One region of the Acidovorax sp. GW821-FHT09A11 genome, then DNA from elsewhere that is predicted to be linked to it. Evidence: predicted binding sites of a transcription regulator. Region 1 holds the regulator's gene; each other region holds the start of a gene.
The links. Region 1 encodes HrcA, which represses chaperone genes, less so after heat shock. Its sites were predicted from a motif close to TTAGCACTCNNNNNNNNNGAGTGCTAA; they were not measured.
Positions count from the first base shown of each region.

Region 2: a site for HrcA is predicted at 1,180-1,206, ahead of rpoH (RNA polymerase sigma factor RpoH). Genes of this name have one in related genera too.
Region 3: a site for HrcA is predicted at 1,433-1,459, ahead of AC07PV_RS12690 (co-chaperone GroES). Genes of this name have one in related genera too.

Region 1 is NZ_JBWKPS010000004.1:575,371-578,646, forward strand. Features, by position in the region: gene recN (DNA repair protein RecN) at 1-413, opposite strand, end outside; gene AC07PV_RS13760 (NAD kinase) at 416-1,312, opposite strand; gene hrcA (heat-inducible transcriptional repressor HrcA) at 1,341-2,345, shown strand; tRNA gene AC07PV_RS13770 (tRNA-Ile) at 2,397-2,473, shown strand; tRNA gene AC07PV_RS13775 (tRNA-Arg) at 2,680-2,756, shown strand; gene greB (transcription elongation factor GreB) at 2,836-3,276, shown strand, end outside.
Region 2 is NZ_JBWKPS010000009.1:110,296-113,571, forward strand. Features, by position in the region: gene AC07PV_RS20430 (hypothetical protein) at 1-153, shown strand, start outside; gene AC07PV_RS20435 (class I SAM-dependent methyltransferase) at 242-934, shown strand; gene rpoH (RNA polymerase sigma factor RpoH) at 1,237-2,178, shown strand; gene AC07PV_RS20445 (Bug family tripartite tricarboxylate transporter substrate binding protein) at 2,293-3,276, shown strand, end outside.
Region 3 is NZ_JBWKPS010000004.1:349,516-352,791, reverse strand. Features, by position in the region: gene AC07PV_RS12695 (IPTL-CTERM sorting domain-containing protein) at 1-691, opposite strand, end outside; gene AC07PV_RS12690 (co-chaperone GroES) at 1,549-1,839, shown strand; gene groL (chaperonin GroEL) at 1,937-3,276, shown strand, end outside.

The sequences.
Region 1 (3,276 bases):
GGCCGCGTGAGGCTCTGCCACGCATGCTGGCCATGAATGTCCAGGAGGCTGTTGCCCAGCATCCGCAGTTGCGCCGCAGTGGCGGGCGTTCCATTGATCCATGCCCGGCTTTTACCCTGCGCGTCCACGGTGCGGCGCAAGAGCAGCAGGTCATCGATGTCGAAGCCCGCTTCCTCCAGCCAGGGGTGAACATGGGCCGGGCAGTCGAATTCCGCACACAGGTCGGCCTTGTTTGCGCCCTCGCGAACCACGCCCGCATCCGAACGGGAGCCCAGCACCAATTGCAGGGCATCAATCAGGATCGACTTGCCGGCGCCGGTTTCTCCGGTCAGCACGGTGAAGCCGGAGCCCAGTTCAAGCTCCAGCGCCTGAACGATCACAAAATCACGCAGGGTGATCCGCCTGAGCGCCATGGTCAGGAACCTCCTTCGTTCCAACGTAGTTTCTTGCGCAGCGTGGCAAAGTAGTTCCAGCCCAGGGGGTGAAGGAACCGCACGCAATGCTCCGACCGTTTGACCAGGATGCGGTCCCCGTGCAGCAGAGAGGCCAGGGACTGCATGTCGAAATTGGCGCTGACATCCCTTCCGCTGACCACCTCGACCGCCACTTCGGTGGCATCCGACAGGACGATGGGGCGGTTGGACAGCGTGTGGGGGGCAATGGGCACGAGCACCCATCCTGGAATGGAGGGGTGCAGCATCGGCCCTCCGGCGGAAAGCGAGTAGGCCGTGGACCCCGTCGGCGAAGCAATGATGAGGCCGTCTGCGCGCTGGTTCGCCACCAGGCGGCCGCCCACCTCGACACGCAGCTCCACCATGCCCGACGTGGCGCCCCGGTTCACCACCACATCGTTCATCGCGAGGGCCTCAAAGACAATCCGCTCATCCCGCACCACCGTGGCGTGCATGAGCGGCCGCAGGTCTTCCTCGTACTCGCCCTGCAGCATGGGCAGCAGGGTGGCTTGGTACGTGTCAAACGGAATGTCCGTGATGAAGCCCAGGCGCCCCTGGTTGATGCCGATCAGGGGGGTGCCAAACCGGGCAAGCCTGCGGCCTATGCCGAGCATGGTGCCATCGCCTCCGACCACGAGGCCCAGGTCGCACTGGCAGCCTATCTGGTCTACATTCAAGGCTGGGTAGTGTGTCAGCCCGGTGTTGCTGGCGGTTTCAGCCTCCAGCATCACTTCACAGCCTTGGCGCTCCAGAAAATGGGCGATGTCTTCCAAGGCTTGGCGAGAGCTGTCGCCCATGGAGCCTGCCGATGAAGCCTGGTACTTGCCGATGAGCGCAACATGGCGGAAATTGGACGTCATCGCGAAATTACATCATTAAAATCATTCCATGCTCGATGACCGTGCCAAGTTGTTGCTCAAAGCGCTGGTCGAGCGCTATATCGCCGATGGCCAGCCCGTTGGATCGAGGACCTTGTCGCGCGCGTCCGGGCTCGATCTCTCGCCAGCCACCATCCGCAATGTCATGGCGGATCTGGAGGAACTGGGGCTGATTGCAAGCCCCCACACTTCGGCAGGCCGCATTCCCACGGCACGTGGCTACCGGCTCTTTGTAGACACCATGCTGACGGTGCAAAGGGATCCGCTGACACCTCCACAGCTTGCGCCGGAGCAGCCCCAGAAGGTGATTGCGAACGCGGCGCAGTTGTTGTCAAACCTCTCGCAGTTCGTCGGGGTGGTCATGGCGCCACGGCGCACTTCGGTATTTCGCCACATCGAATTCCTGCGGCTTTCCGAGCGCCGGTTTCTGGTCATCATCGTTTCTCCCGAGGGGGACGTTCAGAACCGCGTCATCTTCACCGAGGCGGACTACTCGCAATCGCAGCTCATTGAAGCCTCCAACTTCCTCAACGCGCACTACGCGGGGCTCGCGATGGAGCAGGTGCGCGAGCGCCTGAAGTCCGAAGTGGATGTGCTGCGCGGCGAGATCGCCTCCCTCATGCAGGCGGCCGTCAACGTGGGTTCCGAGGCCCTGTCGGAGGCGCAGGACGAGGTTGTTATTTCGGGCGAGCGCAACCTGCTGGCTGTCAGCGATTTTTCCAGCGACATGGGAAACCTGCGACGGGCCTTCGATCTGTTCGAGCAAAAGACCCAGATACTGCGGTTGCTGGATATCTCCAGCCAGGCAGAAGGTGTGCGCATCTACATCGGCGGCGAAAGCCATGTGGTGCCCTTTGAAGAGCTGTCCATTGTCAGTTCGCCGTACGAAGTGGACGGCAAGGTCGTGGGCACGCTGGGGGTGATCGGCCCTACGCGCATGCCCTATGACCGGATGATCCAGATCGTGGACATCACGTCCAAGCTCGTGTCCAACGCACTCAGCCATCGCAAGTAAAGCCCCTACAATACGGCGCTTGCCCCGTTGTATGGCGCTGGAGCATGGCTTGGGGCGTTAGCTCAGTTGGTTAGAGCAGAGGACTCATAATCCTTTGGTCGTTGGTTCAAGTCCAACACGCCCTACCACCCATCGCTTGCACGGGCGATCATCGCGATTGCAGCCATTTTTCTTGTCGCAGTGCACTCCTTTTCTCTTTGGAGTCTCTGGAGTGCATTACAATCCTGGCTTGCGTTGAGTTGAGTGTCTGATTGAGTTTGCCTTCAAGGCAGGAACAAGCAGAAAAATATGATTTCAAGGGTCGCCAAGAAATCATGCTATAATTCAAAGCTTAGCGGCTGTAGCTCAGCTGGATAGAGTACTTGGCTACGAACCAAGGGGTCGTGGGTTCGATTCCTGCCAGCCGCACCAATGTTTAAAGCCTGCAATCGAAAGATTGCAGGCTTTTTCATTTGTCCAGAGCGCTTTGCGCTGATCGGGAGATGTGGCTATGAGCAAGGCTTTTACCAAAGAAACCGACGGTGGCGACGAAGATGAATTGGCGCTGCCTCCGCTGCCTGCGGGTGGCAAGAACTACATCACTCCCGCTGGCTATGCCCGCCTGCGGGATGAGCTGCTTGACCTGATCGACAACGAGCGTCCCAAGATCGTGGACGTCGTGCATTGGGCCGCCAGCAACGGCGATCGCTCCGAAAACGGCGACTACCTGTATGGCAAGAAGCGTCTGCGCGAAATCGACCGGCGCATCCGGTTCCTGACCCAGCGGCTGGAAATTGCTGAAGTGGTGGACCCCAGCCTTCACGCTGGAAGTGACCAGGTGTTTTTCGGGGCCACGGTGACCTATGTGGATGATGAGGCCGTGGAGCGCACCATCACCATCATGGGCATCGATGAGGCGGACAGCCACGAGTCGCAGGTGAGCTGGATTTCT
Region 2 (3,276 bases), on a different contig from region 1:
ACTTCACGCGGAGAACACCTGGCAAGCTTCAGTCGTTTTTTTCGCTCTAATTTTCTCCCCCCGCAGAGGCTTATTTCCGGAACCTACTCAAAGGACCTCATCGATCCTTTTGCGCACAAGACTGCCATACCCCGCTATCTTTGTGAGAAATGAATTGAGCAAACAAGCTTCAAACAAGCACATGACCGAAAATTTTTACCAAATTAATCTGGTGAATTGTGGCATTTTACGGGAGTAAATTTTGAATATTGAAAAAGCGAAGCAACTGGTCGCTTCTGTGAAGCACTGGCATCATGCTTTTGAAATCTATCCAGGTCTTTTCACACCTGGAACCTATGATCCACGTTTTCTCCTCAATGACATTTCCTTCCCCCCAGATCTTCGAGGTCAGCGGGTACTTGACATCGGCCCTTCAGACGGATTTTTCTCTCTCGCAGCTCACAGACTGGGTGCTGAAGTTGTCGCCATTGACTATCGGAGCAAAGATGCCCATGGATTTGGAGTGATGGAAGAAATCTCGGGGCGATATTTCCAATACCACCGTGCCAATGTCTATGACCTGAATGCCAAAGAGCTGGGGACATTTGATCACGTACTTTTTCTCGGTGTCCTGTACCATTTACCAGATATGGTGAAGGCACTTGGAATTGTTCGATCCCTTTGCCACGGGGTGATGTACCTCGAAAGCCATGCGGCGAATGATCTGCCCACGAACGAAGCCCAGGCTCGCTATTACCGTAGCAATACCCTTGCGGCAGATATCACCAATTTTTGGTCGCCCAATCCCGCATGCATACATGATATGGCGTTTGATAGCGCCTTTGATCTCGTCTCTCATAGAACATGGAGCGACCGTTACTTCGGCCGTTTCACGATCAATGAGGAACCGGTGCGCAAACGAAAGCTCCAACTGGGCTACGGGCTGCTCCAATAGTCTCGACCGCTCGCCGAAGTCATCCGCACATCCACCTCATGAAAGACCAAAAAGGTTGTTCACCTTCACCTGCTCCTCAGTACGGGCAGGCGCGGGTTTTGGCGGTCCTTGACATTCCTGGACTGGGTTCATCGCAAGCCCAGGGGGATTGACGCCACCACTACTGTCGATGTGACAGAAATCGGCAACCACGACCGTCGAGAAAGGTGCCTCCCACCCCGAACAACCGGAGGGGAACTCCGGGTTTAGCACTCACTCATAGAGAGTGCTAACATCATGGCTTAGAGGAAAGGATTCCCGGAATGAACATTCAATCTGGAACCGCGACGACGACTTTGGCGCCCGCCAACCCCTGGGCGCTGGTGCCCCCGCTGGGCAATCTGGATGCCTACATTTCCGCTGTCAACCGCCTGCCGCTGCTCACCCACGAAGAAGAGCAGACGTACGCACGCCAGCTCAAGGACCACAACGACCTGGACGCCGCCGGACGGCTGGTGATGTCGCACCTGCGCCTCGTGGTGTCGATTGCGCGCCAGTACCTGGGCTACGGCCTGCCGCATGGCGACCTGATCCAGGAAGGCAACGTCGGCCTGATGAAGGCCGTGAAGCGTTTCGACCCCGACCAGGGCGTGCGCCTCGTGAGCTATGCCATGCACTGGATCAAGGCCGAGATCCACGAATACATCCTGAAGAACTGGCGCATGGTCAAGGTCGCGACGACCAAGGCACAGCGCAAGCTGTTCTTCAACCTGCGCTCGATGAAGCAGGGCTTCAAGGCCGATGCTTCCGCCGCGGATGCCGCGACGCACCGGGACACGCTGTCCGAGCAGGAAATCGACACCGTGGCCGCGCAGCTCAACGTGAAGCGTGAAGAAGTCATCGAGATGGAAACCCGCATGTCCGGTGGCGACGTGCTGCTCGACCCTGCACCTTCGGACGATGGCGAACAGGCGTTTGGCCCCATTGCCTTCCTGGCCGATGCCTCGCATGAGCCCACCGCCATGATCGAGTCGCGCCAGCGCGATGCGCTCGCCACCGACGGCATCGCCACGGCGCTGGACAGCCTGGACGCGCGCAGCCGCCGCATCGTGGAAGAGCGCTGGCTCAAGGTCAACGACGACGGCACGGGCGGCATGACGCTGCATGAACTGGCCGCGGTCTATGGCGTGAGCGCCGAGCGCATCCGCCAGATCGAGGTGGCCGCCATGAAGAAGATGAAGAAGGCGCTGGCCGAGTACGCCTGAATGCCCGCGGGGGCGCGTTAATATCCCGCTTGTGCAGAAGTTGCCTCGAGGGGCCCCAGTTCTGGGGCCCCTTGTCGTTATGGCCCCGAACTTTTTTTGGAGGAGACCCACCCCATGTCACGCCCCGTTTCCCGCCGCGCATCGCTGCTGATCGCCCTGGCCGCCGCATCCCCCTGGGCACTCGCCCAGAACACCGCCAGGCCTTCGGCCCCCGCCGCGGCCGCGCAGGTCTGGCCGAACAAGCCGCTGAAGATCATCGTGGGCTTTCCGGCCGGCACCTCGCCCGACCTCACCGCGCGCGCTTTCTCGGAACCCCTGTCCAAGGCCCTGGGCCAGCCGGTGATCGTGGAAAACAAGGTGGGGGCAGGCGGCAACATCGGCGCCGACGCGGTGGCCAAGGCGCGTGATGACCACACCATCGGCCTGATGATCAACGGCAACATGACCATCGCCAAGATGATCAACCCTGCCGTGCCCTACGATCCGCTCAAGGACCTGGCGCCGCTCAGCCTCATCGGCACGTCGCCCCTGGTGCTGACCGCGCCCGTCACGCAGCCGGGCGTACCCGCCAACAGCGACGCGCGCGACTTCTTCGTGGCGGCGCGCAACGGCGGCGACAAATGGAGCTATGGCACGCCGGGCGTGGGCACCGTGGGCCACATCGGCACCGAGCTGCTGAAGTCGCGCAGCAACATCAACCCCGTGCACGTCCCGTATCCGGGCTACCCGCAAGTCGCCAATGCCATGCTGGGCGGCCAGCTGCAGATGGCGCTGCTGCCCCCGGCGCTCGCCCAGGCCCAGGTGCGCGCCGGCAAGCTGCGCGCCATCGGCGTCACCTCGGCGGGCCGCAGCCCGCTGGCACCCGATATCCCGAGCCTGTCGGAAGCCGGTATCCGGGGCTTCAACCTGGAAATCTGGAATGCGTTTGCCGCGCCGGCCACGATGCCCAAGCCACTGCAGGCCAAGCTGGCCGCCGTGATCAGCGAGATCGCCCGCAGCGAAGACATGCGCAACAAGCTCTTTCAGCAGGGATGGCAGGTGGCAGGCACCTCGCCCGAGGGGCTGGCCAACCGCATCAAGGCCGACACCAGCCTGCTG
Region 3 (3,276 bases), 230 kb from region 1:
CGGGGTCGTAGAGTTCGGCGCTATTCAAAGCGGCGCTGCCATTGGCCGTGCCCCCTGCGACGAGCACCTTGCCATCGGGCAGCAAGGTGGCCGTATGTTCAAAACGCGGCTGGGCCAGGGCGCCGGTGTCGGACCAGGCGCCCAAGCCGCCGTTCGCGGCGGGGTCGAAGAGCTCCGCCGGGCTGGTGGCTGGGCCGGGGGGCCATCCCCCCGCCACGAGTACCTTGCCATTGGCCAACAGCGTGGCGGTGGCTTCGCGGCGGGCATGGCCCAGGGCGCCAGCGGCGGCCCAGGTGCCAGTGGCGGGGTCATACAGCTCGGCACTGGCCAGGACAGCGCCATCCATGCCCCCCGCCACCAGCACCTTGCCGCTGGGCAGCAACGTGGCGGTGTGGCCTTGGCGCGCCGCAGCCATGGCGCCCGTGGCCGCCCAGGCGCCGGTGGCAGGGTCGTACAGTTCGGCGCTGGCGGTGCGCGCGTTGCCTGCCACTTGCCCACCGGCCACCAGCACCTTGCCATTGGGCAGTACGGTGGTGCTGTGGTCGCTGCGCGCGGCAGCCAGGCTGGCACCGCTGGCCCAGCCCACAGCCTGCGCCTGCGCAGCGCCCGCCTGGAGCAGCAGCCAGCCCCCCAGCAGCCAGGCCAGACACAAGGCGGCACGGTGGCGCGCGGACAGCAGGTTTCTTGGCATGTTTTGACCTCCGGCGCTTATCCATTCAGCGCAAGCAGCTATTGTTTTGATAGTTCTTCAGCCATGCGCCTGCGCACAGGCGAGTGGTGCGCGCGATGCTGCCATCGCGCCGGGCCGTTGTCTGTCCTCAGAACTGATGACATCACACAGCTCACCATAATATGGGCGCGGCGCCCCGTCATGTGCACGATCGCAGTCGTCACGAACCCGGGGGGGCAGTCAACGAGGTGGAAGCCACGGGAAGGCAACCAAGGAAAAGACAGAGGACAACCTTCGGTTCACGACGGCGCATGGTTCCTCTGGGTCGACACGCGCCGGTCACACACCAAACCGGTCACTCGCACCGGTATCCCCGTCGGCAACGATCGAACGCCCGGTCTCGGCGGAGCAGTGGCCGTCGGTGCGGCTGCCCGTCGATTGACCGCTCAATACGAAGCCGTCGCTCAGGTTGTCGACGCGAATGACTTGGTACAGCCTGTAGCTGACCTTGAAGTACGACCGCAGTGGTCAATGGCAAAGTGCGTTATTGCTCACTTCCAGTTCAAACCTCTGTGGCTGGTGCTCAGCTAAATGGCGTTCATGCGAGGTGCTCCTCAGGTTCACGGTCGCGGGTGCCGAAATCTAAAGTTGAATGGCGGAACAACGAAAGTAGAGTGGCGTTCCGCACGTTCCGCAACATCCGCAGTAACAGACAGCCGAAATGTGCGCGGCGTCTTGAAACCGCCACAAATGCCCGTATCATTAGCACTCACCACAGACGAGTGCTAACACCGCACCGCCTGCCGGAAATTTCGCAGCGCCTGGACCCCCGGGTGCTGGTAAGTCAGCTTTTTTTCACTGAAAACAGGAGCAATGCAATGAACCTTCGCCCTCTGCACGATCGCGTGATCGTCAAGCGTATCGAAAGCGAAACCACGACCGCCTCCGGCATCGTGATCCCTGACAACGCCGCTGAAAAGCCCGATCAAGGTGAAGTGCTGGCCGTTGGCCCCGGCAAGAAGAACGACAAGGGCGAACTGATCGCCCTGAACGTGAAGGTCGGCGACCGCGTTCTGTTCGGCAAGTACTCGGGCCAGACCGTCAAGGTCAAGGGCGACGAACTGCTGGTCATGAAGGAAGACGACCTGTTCGCAGTCGTCGAGAAGTAATCCTTTCTCCTTCGGTTTACTCACTTTTTCATAGCTGCTAGCGCTTTACCAATAAGCGCTAGAAGCATTTTTGATTCAAATCTTGTAGGAGCCAAACATGGCAGCAAAAGACGTAGTTTTCGGCGGCGAAGCCCGCGCACGCATGGTTGAAGGCGTGAACATCCTGGCCAATGCGGTCAAGGTGACCCTGGGCCCCAAGGGCCGCAATGTGGTGCTGGAGCGCTCGTTCGGCGCCCCTACCGTGACCAAGGACGGTGTGTCCGTGGCCAAGGAAATCGAACTCAAGGACAAGCTGCAGAACATGGGCGCCCAGCTCGTGAAGGAAGTGGCCTCCAAGACCAGCGACAACGCTGGTGACGGCACCACCACCGCCACCGTGCTGGCCCAGGCCATCGTGCGCGAAGGCTTCAAGTACGTGGCCGCCGGCATCAACCCGATGGACCTCAAGCGCGGTATCGACAAGGCCGTGACGGCCCTGGTCGCCGAGCTGAAGAAGGCTTCCAAGCCCACGACCACCTCCAAGGAAATCGCCCAGGTGGGCTCGATCTCCGCCAATTCCGACGAAACCATCGGCAAGCTGATCGCTGACGCCATGGACAAGGTCGGCAAGGAAGGCGTGATCACCGTGGAAGACGGCAAGTCCCTCGACTCCGAACTGGACGTCGTGGAAGGCATGCAATTCGACCGCGGCTACCTGTCGCCCTACTTCATCAACAACCCAGAAAAGCAATCCGCGATTCTGGACAACCCCTTCGTGCTGCTGTTCGACAAGAAGATCAGCAACATCCGCGACCTGCTGCCCACGCTGGAGCAAGTCGCCAAGGCCGGCCGTCCGCTGCTGATCATTGCCGAAGAAGTCGAAGGCGAAGCCCTGGCGACGCTGGTGGTCAACACCATCCGCGGCATCCTGAAGGTCGTGGCCGTCAAGGCTCCAGGCTTTGGCGACCGCCGCAAGGCCATGCTGGAAGACATCGCCATCCTGACGGGCGGCAAGGTCATCGCTGAAGAAGTGGGCCTGACCCTCGAAAAGGTGACCCTGGCCGACCTGGGCCAGGCCAAGCGCATCGAAGTGGGCAAGGAAAACACGATCATCATCGACGGCGCTGGCGCTGCGGGTGACATCGAAGCCCGCGTCAAGCAAGTGCGCGTGCAGATCGAGGAAGCCACGTCCGACTACGACCGCGAAAAGCTGCAAGAACGCGTGGCCAAGCTGGCTGGCGGCGTGGCCGTGATCAAGGTCGGCGCTGCCACCGAAGTCGAAATGAAGGAAAAGAAGGCCCGCGTGGAAGACGCGCTGCACGCAACGCGCGCAGCTGTGGAAGAAGGCGTTGTGGCCGGTGGTGGCGTGGCCCTGCTGCGTGCCAAGCAAGCCGTGGGTGACTCGATCAAGGGTGACAACGCTGACCAGGAAGCCGGTATCAAGCTGGTGCTCAAGGC